Regions from separate parts of the Kytococcus schroeteri genome, predicted to be linked through region 3. Evidence: predicted binding sites of a transcription regulator. Region 3 holds the regulator's gene; each other region holds the start of a gene.

Region 1 (4,275 bases), on a different contig from region 3:
GATCCCGAACGGCACGGCACCGTCAACACCGAACCGGCCGAACGGCTCGGCCACCACTGGCCACCCCCGCGCCCGGGCACCGGCCTGCACCGCCCGGGCCAGCTCCGGTCGCCCCAGGTCGCCGAGCAGGACGAGCGTCCGCTCCGGGCCGTCCGGCAGCAGCGCGACGTGTGTCCCCTCCTGGACCTGCTCCGGCGAGACGTCCCCCGCCCCGTCCACCGCCGTCCAGGGCGCTCCGTCCGGCCGACCGGCCATCACGTCAGCCGCCGGCGCGTCGGTGACCTGGTGCGTGGCGACCTCCACCGGCGGCATGAGCGGGTCGCGGAAGGGCACGTTGAGGTGCACGGGCCCGGCGGCGCCGCCGAGGGCGCCGGTGGCGGCTGACACGCACCGGTCCACGGCGGTGCGCCACGACGCGACCTGGGCAGGGTCGACGGCACCGTCCACTCCCGCCACTCCTGCGGTGCCCGCCGTCGCGCCGGGCGTGCCGAGGTCGACCGCGAGCCGCACGTCCCGCAACAGACCCGGCTGGTGGGTGGTCTGGTTGGCCCCGGTGCCCCGCAGCTCCGGCGGCCGGTCCGCGGTGAGCGCCAGCAGCGGCACCCCCTGGTGGTGGGCCTCCAGCACCGCCGGGTGGAGGTTGGCCACCGCGGTGCCCGAGGTGGTCACGACGGGAACCACCCGACCCGAGGCCACAGCGAGGCCCAGGGCGAGGAAGCCTGCCGTGCGCTCGTCGGTGCGGACGTGCAGGCGCAGCGGCACCGCGGGGTCGGCGTCGGTCGCGGCCAGCGCGTACGCCAGCGGGGCCGACCGCGACCCCGGACACAGCACCGCCTCGGTCACGCCACAACGCACGAGCTCGTCGACCAGGACGCGGGCAGCAGCGGTGGAGGGGTTCACGCGGCCCATTCTGGACTCCTGCCCCCGTCGCCCCGACGCCCTGGTGGCGGGCCCGGTGGTCTTCTCCGCAGGCGGACCGTGGCCCGCCCCTCGGCGTCCCGGGTGACCACGTGCTCCACCAGTGGGTCCTCGACCATCCGGTTGTGCCGACCGCACAGCGGGATCGCGTTGGCCAGGTCGGTCCGGCCTCGGCCCGCTCCCGTGCGCCCCGTCCCAGCAGGACCGTCACCCCTCCGCCCGGACCAGCCATCCACGTGGTGCATCTCCGTCCAGGCGAACGGCCGATCGCAGTCCTCGGCCGCACAGCGCGCGTAGAGGTGGGCCAGCGCCATCCGCTGCGACTCGGTGAAGAACCGGCGCTGCGTGCCCAGGTCGAGCGGCAGCGACTCCCCGCCCATGACGGTGGGGACGATCCCCGCCTGGGCGGCGATGCGCCGGACCTGCCCCGCCGAGACCTTCTCCCCGACGTCGGTGAGGCCCGCCCGGTCGGTCTCACCCCGGAGCGTCGCCAGGTCGGTGGACACGATGACCGTGTACGCCGTCCGCCCACCGAAGTGGTCCGTGGGCAGGTGGTCGATGAGCTCGGCGAGCGCCTGACCCCGCTCGGCGGCCCGGTCGCGAGCGTTCTCAGGGGCCCGGTCGCGAGGCGGGTCAGCCACCGGCGCACCGTCGACTCCCTGCCCGGGAGCACCCTGCCGACCACGCCCCTCGGCACCCGCACCGGGCCGTACCCGCCGCCGCGGGCCGCTCAGCGAGGCCAGCACCTTCTCCAGCAGGCGCCCCTGCAGCGTGGGCACGGAGAACCTGCCGTGCGAGACGCCGTCCGGGCCGTGGTGGATGGTGAACGACGCCGCCTCGTGCGCGGCCCGCTCCTGGCCGCTGAGCAGCTCGTCCTCGTGGGCGTCGACTATCTCCGGCGGCACCGGCAGGGCAGCGAGGCACCGGCGTCCCTCCTCCCGGACGGACCGAGGGGACAGCCGCGTGGCCTTCTCCACGAGATGCCGCTCGACGCGGCGACGGTCCTCCGCGGTCACCCACTCCGGCAGGTCCCGCAACGCCTGCGCGACGGATCGCGCGTGCTCCGGCGTGATGGTCCCCGCGTCCAGCGCCTCCGCCGTGCACTCCTGGCCCGGCTCACCCGGTGCCAGCACTCCGCTGCCGAGCTCCTCCGCCAATCGTCCGGCCCGCGCCGCCGTGGGTCCGTCCAGCCGCCCGCCCCGTCCGAGGAACTGCCCCTCGTCCAGGTGGTGGGACCGGCCGGCCTCGCGCTCCCGGCGGGCCAGCCCAGCGATCCGCAAGCGCACCGCCTCGAGCCGGTTGCGGGCCCGGAAGACCTCATCGTCGAGCGCTCGCAGCTCCTCGACGGCCACGCCCGGGCCGTCACCGAGCGCCGCAAGCTCCGCCAGCACCCCGTCGAGCTCCCGGTGCACCGCAGCCACCCGTTCCCGGGCACCGCGCAACGCCGGCACAGCCCCCATCGGACCGCCACCGCCCTCCGTGATGCGTGGTGCCACCGTGCCTCCCCAGGTCCCACCCGCCAGACCCCCGTCCGACGCGATGCACCAAGAGTAGTACATGTGAGCCAATATCCGCAGACCCTCACCCGAACATGTGGACGAGCACCCGCCTGCACCCGGCCAACCGCCCGGCCCTGTGGACACCCGCCCACAGGGCCACCCGGCTCAGCGCTTCTCCAACCCCAGGATCGCCAGCGCCTTCTCCCGCATCTCCACCTTGCGCACCTTGCCCGTCACCGTCATCGGGAAGGACTCCACGACGTGCACGTACCGCGGGATCTTGTAGTGCGCCAGCTGCCCGGTGCAGAACTCCCGCACCGCATCGGCATCGACCGTCTCCGCACCCTCGCGCAGCACCACCCAGGCCATGAGCTCCTCGCCGTACTTCTCGTCCGGCACGCCGATCACCTGCACGTCCTGCACCGCGGGGTGCTGGTACAGGAACTCCTCGATCTCCCGCGGGTAGATGTTCTCCCCGCCACGGATCACCATGTCCTTCATGCGCCCGGTGATGGCCACGTACCCGTCCTCGGCCATGACGGCCAGGTCCCCGGTGTGCATCCACCGCGCGGCGTCGATGCTCTCGGCGGTCTTCTCCGGCTGCTCCCAGTAGCCCAGCATCACCGAGTACCCGCGCGTGCACAGCTCACCGGTCTCACCGCGGGGTACCGGCCGCCCGGTCACCGGGTCCACCACCTTGACCTCCACGTGCGGCATGACGCGTCCCACGGTCTCGGTGCGGTGCGCCACGTCGTCGTCGGACATGGTCATGAGCGACACCGGCGAGGTCTCGGTCATGCCGTAGCAGATGGCCACCTCGGCCATGTTCATCTCGTTCATGACGCGGCGCATGATCTCCGCCGGGCAGGGCGAGCCGGCCATGATGCCGGTGCGCAGGGCCGAGAGGTCGAACTCCTCCTCACCCTTGTCGAGCAGCCCCAGCTCGGCGATGAACATGGTGGGCACGCCGTAGAGGCTGGTGCACCTCTCCTCGGAGACCGCGCGCAGCGTGGCCACGGGGTCGAAGGCCGGGGCGGGGATCACCATGCACGCCCCGTGGCTGGTGGCCGCGAGGTTGCCCATCACCATGCCGAAGCAGTGGTAGAAGGGCACCGGCAGGCAGATGCGGTCGGCCTCCGTGTAGTGCACGCGCTCACCCACGAAGTACCCGTTGTTGAGGATGTTGTGGTGGCTGAGGGTGGCGCCCTTGGGGAATCCCGTGGTGCCGGAGGTGTACTGGATGTTGATGGGGTCGTCCGCGCCCAGCTCGCCCTGGCGCGTGGCCAGCGCCGCGTCGTCGATGCCGTCGCCCGCCGCCACGAGCGCGTCCCAGGACTCCTCCCCGATGAAGACGACCTCCTCGAGCTCGGGGATCTTGGCCCCCACACGCTCCACCATCGCCTTGTAGTGGGACGTCTTGTGCTCCACGGCGCTCACCAGCCAGCGCATGCCCGACTGCCGCACCACGAAGTCCAGCTCGTGCTCGCGGTAGGCCGGGTTGACGTTCACCAGCACCGCTCCCACCTTGGCGGTGGCGTACTGCAGCAGCGTCCACTCCGCGCAGTTGGGCGACCAGATGCCGATGCGCTCGCCGACGCCCAGCCCCCGGGCGAGCAGCCCCTTGGCCAGGCGGTCCACGTCGGCCACGAACTCGGCGTAGGTCCAGCGGCGCCCGGTGGCGCACTCGACGAGGGCGTCCCGGTCGCCGAAGCGGGCGGCCGTGGCGTCGAGGTTGTCACCGATGGTCTGGCCGAGCAGCGGCAGCTCCGAGGTGCCGGAGACGTAGGAGAGCGCGGCGGGAGCGGGCATGGGTCCTCCTGAGGACGTGAGGGGCATCACAGTGGGGACCACTGTGCCA
Region 2 (4,275 bases), on a different contig from region 3:
GCTGGAGGGCTGACCTACCCCCGCGGCACGGCCACGGCCACCCACACCGCCGCCCCCACGGCCAGCGCCACCACCACGCCCACGAGACCGCCCCACCCGGCGCCGCCCCAGGCGAACCCGCCAGCGTACCCCACCACGGAGCTGCCCGCGTAGTACGCAAGCGTGTACAGCGACGTGCTCTGCGCCCGCCCCTGCGTGGCCAGCACGCCGGTCCACCCCGAGGCCACCGAGTGCGCGGCGAAGAACCCGGTGGTGAACACCACCAGGCCGGCCACCACCAGCGGCAGCCACGGGGTCAACGTCACCAGCGCGCCGGCCACCGTCAGCCCCACCGAGCCCAGCAGCACCGGCAGCCGGCCGTGGCGCCCCGCCATCGAGCCGGCGACGGGCGCCGAGAAGGTGCCCGAGAGGTAGGCCAGGAACAGCAGGCTCACCGCCCCCACCGAGAGGTGCCACGGCGGTCCCTCCAGCCGGAAACCCAGGTAGTTGTACATGGCCACGAAGCCGCCCATGAGCAGGAAGGCCGTCGCGTAGAGGGCCAGCAGCGCGGGGCGGCGCAGGTGGGCGGCGCAGGTGCGCGCCACCGATGCCGGGGACGACGTCTGCCGTTGGAAACCCCGCGGCGCCGGCGGCAGCAGGAACGACGCGGTGGTGGCCACGGCGGCCAGCACTGCCACGGCACCGATGCCGGCGCGCCACCCCATCGCGTCACCCACCGGTGCGGCCACCAGGCGTCCCAGCAGCCCACCGATGCTCGTGCCCGCCACGTACGTGCCGGCGGCCACGGCCGTGACACGGGCGTCCACCTCCTCGCCCAGATAGGCCACGGCCAGCGCCGCCACCCCGCCCAGCGCGGCCCCCTCGGCCACGCGGAGGGCCAGCATCAGCTCGAACCAGGGGCACCACGGCACCGCCAGGCCCAGCACGGTGCCGGCCACCAGCGCGATGCGGATGGCGCGCAGACGGCCGATGCGGTCGGCCACGAGCGACCACGGCAGCACCGCGAGCGCCAGGCCGAGCGTGGCCGCGGAGACGGTGAGCGCGGCCTGCGAGGCGGGCACGCCCAGGTCGGCAGCCAGCAGCGGGAGCACGCCCTGGGGCGAGTACAGCTGCGCGAAGCACGCGATGCCCGCGGCGAACAGGGCGGCCTGGATGCGGCGGTAGCCCGGGGTCCCCTTGGCGTGGCCCGACCAGCGGTCGGCGGCGGAGGCGGTGGGGGTGGGCACGGCATCGAGGGTAGGCGGGGCGGGTGGCAGGCCGAGGGGGCGCCCCGGGCACCGTCTTCGACCACTTCTCGCCGTCGTACTTCGTGTACTGGGCCAGGAAGAGCGACTCCTCGCCCTGGGTGGGCACGTCGCGGGCCGTGGTCTGCAGCTCCAGGGTCAGTGCGGCATCGGTCACGGTGACCCCCTGACCGGTGGGCTCGTGCGACCAGTACTCGCGCGCGTCGATGGTGCCGATGCGCACGGCCAGCTGGTGGCCCTTCGCGAGCGTCCACTCGACGTCCCGCAGGTCCACGGCGTGCCGGCCACCGTCCGCGGCCAGGCCACGGCCACGGCCTGGGCGAGGCGGGTGGGTGTTCATCCACATGTTCTACATAGGGGTTGTCTTTGTTGAGATGTGTGTACTAGTATTGCTGGTGACGGAGGGGACGACCGACGACACCGGGAGGGGGTGCGAGATGGCCGCCGTCACGCACGATGCAGCGCCACCGGCACCACCGCCCCCGGCGGGTCCGGTCAGCACCGGCCCGCCGGATGGCGCAACTCCGGGGAGCGGGGCACTGGGCCGGGCCCACGACGCGGTAGCACGCGCTCACGAGGCGGCGGACGCGCTGATCCGGGCCGTGGCCTCGCTCGGCGAGGCGGCCTCCACGCTCGGCCCCCAAGAGCTCGAGTGGCTGGTGGAGCAGACGCAGGCCCTGGCCAACCGGCACGACCGCGTGCGCTCCCGCGCGCTCGACGTGGTGCGACGGACCCGGGAGGCGGGTCGCGCCGGCCACGACGACGACGCGCAGTTCACCGCCGGACGCACCCGCACGGACCGACGGTCGGCCTCCGAGGACGAGCGACTCGCCCGCGCCCTGGGCAACCACGCGCCCGCCGAGCCCGAGGACGTCGACACGGGTGAGCCGAACGGGCCGGGCAGCGCGGGCAGCGGCGACCGTGGCGAAGGGGCCGGACGGCGCCAGTCCCCCACTGCCGACGCCTGGGACGCGGGCCGCATCACGCGCCAGCAGGCGCGCATCATCACCAGCGCGCTGGAGGACCTGCCCGAGGACGTGACGCCCGAGGAGCGGCTCCGGATCGAGACGAGGCTGGTGCGCAAGGCGCAACGGATGTCACCGGGCCAACTGCGGCGTGAGGCCCGGCGCTGCCTGCAGGAGCTGGACCGAACCGCTGCCGAGGTGGACGCCCACCACGACGCGGTGGTGCGCTCGGAGGAGGAGGCCGCCTGGGAGGCCGCGAGCTTCTGGATGGTCGACCGCGGGGACGGCACGAGCTACGGCCAGTTCGTGCTGCCCACGCTGCAGGCGCGCATGCTCGGCAAGGCCCTGCAGGCCGCCACCGCGCCGCGACGACTGGCCCACCAGCAGCGCCAGCAGTCAGCGACCCGGGGCGCGGCGGACGACGCGGGCACGGGGCCGCTCGAGGGCGAGCCCGGACTCCCCGAGCCGGCCGGCGACGAGCTCACGGGCACAGCCTGGAGGGACCAGCAGATCGACTGGTCCCACGAGCGGGGCAAGGCGTTCGCCGAGCTGATCGACCACCTGCCGACCGACCACCTGGGGTCGAAGATCAACGCGATCCTGCTGGTGACCACCGACCTCGAGACCCTGCGAGGCGAGACCGACCGGACCGGCATCACCGACACCGGAGACGACGTCTCGGCCGGGCAGGTGCGGCGGCTCGCGAGCAATGCCGGGATCATCCCGGTGGTCATGGGCGGCGAGTCGCTGCCTCTCGACCTGGGGCGCCAGTCGCGCTCCTTCACCGACGGCCAGCGGGCAGCGTTGGCCACGCGGTACCGCGAGTGCGCCGCGGAGGACTGCGATCGACCGTTCTCCTGGTGCGAGATCCATCATGACCAGCCGTGGGCACCAGTGCGGGGGCCGGGCGGCGAGGTACTCGACCCCGGCGGCGGGGCGACCGACCTGACCAACGGGATCCCGCTGTGCGGGCGACACCACCGACGACTCAGTGACCCGACCGTGCGCCACGTGGTGCACCGGGCACCCGACGGCACTGCCGTGGTGGGGTTCCGACCATGAGGGCTCCCATTCGCCCGCACCACACGCCCACTGGGGCCGTGGGGCCGTGGGGCCGTGGGGCCGTGGGGCCGTGGGGCCGTGGGGCCGTGGGGCCGTGGGCACAGCCTGCCCGACCGGCCCCGCTGCGTACTCTGGGCCGATGATCGAGCCGCCGGAGTTCCAGGGCGATGCGCCTCGCCAGACGCCCGCCCAGCGCCGCCAGAAGCGGGTGGCTGGCGCCAGCATCGCGGGGCTGGTGGTGTTCCTGCTCGCATTCTGGGTGCTGGGGCACACCTGGCCGTCCCCCACCAGCCCGGAGGGATGGGGGTCCTTCCTCGTGTGCGTCGGCCTGGGGGCCATGGCCTTTGGCGCCGGACTCGCCCTGCGGGACCCCGACGAGGTGCGCCGCGAGGACGACGACCCGGAGCGCGGCATCGTCTGACCTGCCCACGGCCCGACCTGTCCGCACGTCATCGCGGCGGCTGGCCCTGTCGCTGCTGGTGCACCGCGGCGCCGCGGCGGCCACGCTGCCCGGCATCATGGCCGCCCTGGCCGACGCCGGGGTCACCGTGCACGGCGACGAGGCGGTGCGCGGCTACGCCGAGGCGGCCGGCGCCACGTGAGTGCCGGTCACCGACGACCGGGCCGCGGCACGGCGCTTCACCGCCGAGGTGGACGCGGCCGCCGTGCTGGTGAACGCCTCCACCCGGTTCACCGACGGCGGCGAGTTCGGGTTCGGGGCGGAGATCGGCATCTCCACGCAGAAGCTGCACGCACGCGGGCCGATGGCGCTGCCGGAGCTGACCACCACCAAGTGGGTCGTGGAGGGCGACGGCCAGGTGCGCTGAGCCGGCGCGCCCCGGGTCGGCGCACACGCCATCGGGCCGGGCGCGTTCCCGTCCGCCGCGTCGCGTCGCGGTCTTCGGGAACGCACCCGGCCCGTGGTGCCGGTGCCGGCCTCAGGCCAGCGAGGCCCGCGGGGCGCCGATGCCCGGGTCGATCTTCGGCACGTCCCCGGCGCCGGG
Region 3 (4,275 bases):
GCGGCCGCCCGCCCCCGCATCGAGCGCACCGTGCAGCTGCTCGACGGCGGCATCTACGACAACCTCGCCCTGGAGCCGGTGTGGCGCGACCACGCCGGGGTGCTCGTGAGCGACGGGGGCGCGGTGTTCCGGGCCCGCAGCGCCCGCACGCCGTTGGGGCGCATCCTGCACGTCATCAGCATCGCCGCCGGTGGCGGGGAGGTGACGCGTCTACGCTGGCTGCACTCGGCCTTCAACTGGGGCGTGGTCGAGGGGGCCTCGTGGGCCATGGACTCGCGGGTCCCGCAGAGTTACCCCATCGAGGTGGCGGCACGCATCAACGCCATCCGCACGGACATGGACGCCTTCAGCGAGGCCGAGCAGAAGATCATCGAGCGGCACGGCTACGGGGTGGCCGACTCGGCCATCAGGCGGTACGCCCCGCACCTCATCCTGCGCGACGCGCCGGCGCGCTACCCGCACCCGGAGGTGGCCGACCCCGAGGTGGCGCTGCGGGCGCTGCGTGGGTCGGGGCGGGTGTCGCTCGTGGGGCGCCGGCCGCGGCGGGGGCGCGCGTGAGTGCCGGCGGCACCCTGCCCGAGGTGGCCACGCCGGTGACCCTGCCGCCGGAGGTCGTGGCCGCGCCCCAGGAGGTGGAGGCCCTCGCCGAGCTGCTGGCGACCCGCCGCCTGGCCGTGGTGACCGGCGCGGGGATGTCCACCGCATCGGGCATCCCGGACTACCGCGGACCGGACGGGGTGCGCCGCGTGCAGCCCATGACCATCGGGGACTTCCGTGCCGGCCCGGCCTCGCGGCTCCGCTACTGGGCGCGGGCCTTCGTGGGCTGGGAGCGGTTCACCGGCGCTCGTCCCAACACCGGCCACCGTGCGCTGGCCGCCCTGCAGTGCGAGGGGGTGGACACCGGGGCGGTCGCGGGCATCACCGGGGTGATCACGCAGAACGTGGACGGGTTGCACCAGCGGGCCGGGTCGCCGGACGTGCTCGAGCTGCACGGGACGCTCTCGCGCATCGTGTGCCTGGCCTGTGGGGCCACCGAGGAGCGCGAGCACCTGCAGGCGCGCCTGGCCGAGGCGAACCCCGACCACCGTCGGGTGGCGCTGGACGCCGGGCAGGTGCGTCCGGACGGCGACGTGGCCCTGGACGAGGAGGCCGTGGCGGCCTTCCGTGCGCCCCGCTGCCTGGCGTGCGGGTCCGACGAGCTCAAGCCGGACGTCGTGTACTTCGGGGAGAACGTGCCCCGCCCCCGGGTGGACGCGGCGTACGCGATGGTGGACGCCGCCGACGGGTTGCTCGTGCTGGGCTCGAGCCTCAAGGTGATGAGCGGGTACCGCTTCGCCCGGCACGTGCACCGCGCCGGGGGACCGGTGGTGGTCCTGACCCGCGGCTGGCACCGCGCGGACCGGGAGGCCACGCTCACGGTGGACGCGATGGTGCACACGACGCTTGCCGCGGTGGCCGACCGCCTCGGGGTGGGCGTCCCCGAGGCGTGACCCCCGTGCGGGAGCGTGGCGACCGGGTGCGCGCTGACCGGGAGTGCCCTGCGGGGGCTCAGACCCTGCGCAGCACCGCGGTGACCTTGCCCAGGATGGTGGCGTCGTTGCCGTCGATGGGGTCGAAGGCCGGGTTGTGCGGCTGCAGCCACACCTGGTTCTTGACCTTCTTGTAGGTCTTCACGGTGGCCTCGTCGTCGAGCAGCGCGGCCACGATGTCGCCGTTGATGGCGGCCTGCTGGCGGCGCACCACCACCCAGTCGCCGTCGCAGATGGCGGCGTCCACCATCGAGTCACCCTTGACGCGCAGCAGGAAGAGCTCGCCGTCGCCCACGATCTGGCGGGGGAGCGGGAAGACGTCCTCCACGCGCTCCTCGGCGAGGATCGGCCCGCCGGCGGCGATCTGCCCCACGACCGGCACGTAGGAGGCCGGCGGGCGGGAGTCGGCCGCCTCGGAGGGGTCCCAGGTGTCCTCCGGGAGCTTGCGGTACCCGCGGTCGCCCGGCCACTGGGCGTCGAGGATCTCCAGCGCGCGGGGGCGGTTCGGGTCGCGGCGGATGTAGCCCTTGCGCTGCAGTGCGTTGAGCTGGTGCTGCACGGAACTGGCCGAGGCGAGCTCCACCTCCTCGGCGATCTCGCGCATGCTCGGCGGGTACCCGCGCTCGTCGATGGAGCGGCGGATGCACTCCAGCACACGGGTCTGCCGGTCGGTCAGCGGCTCGTTCCGGCGCAGGCCGGGCTCGTTCTTCTCGGTCATGTCGGGGTCCCCCTTCGCGGGTCGTCGCGGCGGAGAACTGCGCGTCATGACGCCGGATCTCCGAGGTTGTCGGTGGTCACCGCTTCACTGCGTGGTGTCGGCAGGGCGTGCGGCGGGAGGTCCCGCTCGTACGCACGGCCGACAACCGGTGCACACAGGATACGACGTCACCGTCCCGCCAGAAGGACATCCGTTCGGGCGTGTCTTGGTGAGTGTCGGTCACCTGTGCTACACATAGTACAGACATGCGACGGACATCCGTCCGGACCTGGAGGAGATGACATGACTGCGATGACTGCGATGCCGCTGGAGGTGCGACCCGTTCGCCGTGGCGGGCGCCCGGTCGCGTCGGCCCGGGGGGCGGTGCGCCCGGCACCTCGCATGCGACTGACGGCCCGGGGGCGCGCGGCGCGACAGGCGCTCGTGATTGCCGTGGCGGTGGTGATGGTGCTGCTCGTCGCCTGGCAGGCGACCGGCGCCGGCCGGGACGCGGGGGTGGCCGAGCGCGTGGTGGTGGCCCAGGACCAGACGCTGAGCCACGTGGCCGTGGAGCACCTGCCCGAGGTGCCCGTGGACCGCGCGGTGCTCATGCTGCAGGAGGCGAACGGACTGGGCACCAGCCAGGTGCAGGCCGGTCAGGAGCTGGTCATCCCGCGTCGTTGACGAGGGAGTCGGCCCGGCCGGGGAGGAGGGACCGGCCAGGAGGGGGTCGAGGACTGCGTGGTCCTCAGGGACGTGTGGCCACGCGTGATGGGGTGCGCCGCGGACGTGAGACATCCGTGGCAGGGACGCCCCGTGAGGGAGAGAGCCCTCCCCACCGCCTCGTGGCGGTGGGGAGGGCTTCCGCTCGTGGGGGACCTGTCCGGGCGTGCCGTGGCCCGGTCAGTCGAGGGGGGTACCGGTGGCGCGACGCCACATGGGGCCGAGGCCCTCGAAGGGCGCGAACCAGCCGGAGATGTGCACGTCCATGACGAGCCCGTTGACGCCGGCGGTGAGGAAGTCGCTGGCGCCGCGCACGACCTCCACGGGCTGCAGGGCCAGCAGGTCGCCGGGCTCCTCCGCGTCGAGCATGCCCTGCTCCACCGCGAAGTGGCGGGCCCGCTCGCTGCTGGTGAACCCGAGCAGCATCATGGCGCCCTCGATCTGCGCGGCGACGGGAGCCACGGACCCCTCCGGCCCCGCGGGCAGGAACCACCAGCGCGGCAGGGCGAAACCGGCCCTCCACAGGGCGGTGATGGTCTTCTGGTCGCCACGGTCGCGCGTGAGGGCGTGGAGGCGGTCGGTCTCGTTGGGGGCGGGCATGGCGAGGTCCATGGCCCCACTCCACCACACGCGGGGCCCGCCCGGTGGTCGCAGCGCCGCAGCCGGGGCTCGGACTCGTCGTGCGTGGGTGGTGCAGGAGCGGGGTGGCGCAGAGGTGGCACACCCCCTGGCGGCGTCGCGGAGGGCTGGCACCATGGCCGGTGTGAGCGTGCGTCGGTCCGGTGGGTGGCGTCGCGGTGGGGCCGCGGCGACGGTGGTGGGGGCCCTGGTGCTGGGAGCCGCACCCCTGTCTTCCGCGGGAGCCGGGACGGCGCCTTCCGTCGCCGCGTCAGGCGCGCCCCGCCCGCACGCCATGGCGCACGCTGCTGCGCGCGACGGGAACGGGTCGGATGTCGACACGGGGCCTGCCGCTCGCATCGAGGACCCGACCGGCCGGCGCCCGGGCCGCACCGGCACGTGGGGCGACCACCCGACCGCCTCGCGCGACCTGGGGGACCTGCCCTGTCGGGAGCTGCTCTTCGTGGGGGTCCGTGGGTCCGCCGAGCAGGTGCCCTGGGGCAACACGGTGAACCGTGCCCGGGAGGGTCTCGCCGAGCGCCTGGACCGGTCGGTGAACCAGGTGTGGCTGGAGTACCCGGCGGTGGACCCGCACACGCTGCGCACCGCCGACCTCGAGGGCGCCGTCCTGGAGGCCACGCCGCGCGCGAGCCGGTACTTCGCCTCGGTGGACGCCGGCAGCGCCGAGCTCACGCGCGTGCTGGGTGC

Evidence for each region. The regulator LexA, encoded in region 3, represses DNA repair genes until DNA is damaged. The targets are predictions, from matches to a motif close to TCGAACANNTGTTCGA.
Region 1: ACFFHC_RS10670 (HNH endonuclease signature motif containing protein) is a predicted target of LexA. The motif match lies at 2,504-2,519, and genes of this name have one in related genera.
Region 2: ACFFHC_RS03495 (HNH endonuclease signature motif containing protein) is a predicted target of LexA. The motif match lies at 1,581-1,596, and genes of this name have one in related genera.

Annotation. Positions count from the first base shown of each region.
Region 1 is NZ_JBHLVH010000027.1:89,605-93,879, forward strand. Features, by position in the region: gene menD (2-succinyl-5-enolpyruvyl-6-hydroxy-3-cyclohexene-1-carboxylic-acid synthase) at 1-900, opposite strand, end outside; gene ACFFHC_RS10670 (HNH endonuclease signature motif containing protein) at 897-2,378, opposite strand; gene ACFFHC_RS10675 (AMP-binding protein) at 2,583-4,226, opposite strand.
Region 2 is NZ_JBHLVH010000006.1:9,864-14,138, forward strand. Features, by position in the region: gene ACFFHC_RS03485 (hypothetical protein) at 1-13, shown strand, start outside; gene ACFFHC_RS03490 (MFS transporter) at 15-1,226, opposite strand; gene ACFFHC_RS03495 (HNH endonuclease signature motif containing protein) at 1,847-3,271, shown strand; gene ACFFHC_RS03500 (hypothetical protein) at 3,411-3,692, shown strand; partial or broken gene ACFFHC_RS03505 (glutamate-5-semialdehyde dehydrogenase) at 3,703-4,098, shown strand; gene fmdA (formamidase) at 4,210-4,275, opposite strand, start outside.
Region 3 is NZ_JBHLVH010000013.1:190,758-195,032, forward strand. Features, by position in the region: gene ACFFHC_RS06625 (patatin-like phospholipase family protein) at 1-558, shown strand, start outside; gene ACFFHC_RS06630 (NAD-dependent protein deacetylase) at 555-1,490, shown strand; gene lexA (transcriptional repressor LexA) at 1,549-2,247, opposite strand; gene ACFFHC_RS06640 (LysM peptidoglycan-binding domain-containing protein) at 2,530-2,910, shown strand; gene ACFFHC_RS06645 (hypothetical protein) at 3,130-3,561, opposite strand; gene ACFFHC_RS06650 (cutinase family protein) at 3,863-4,275, shown strand, end outside.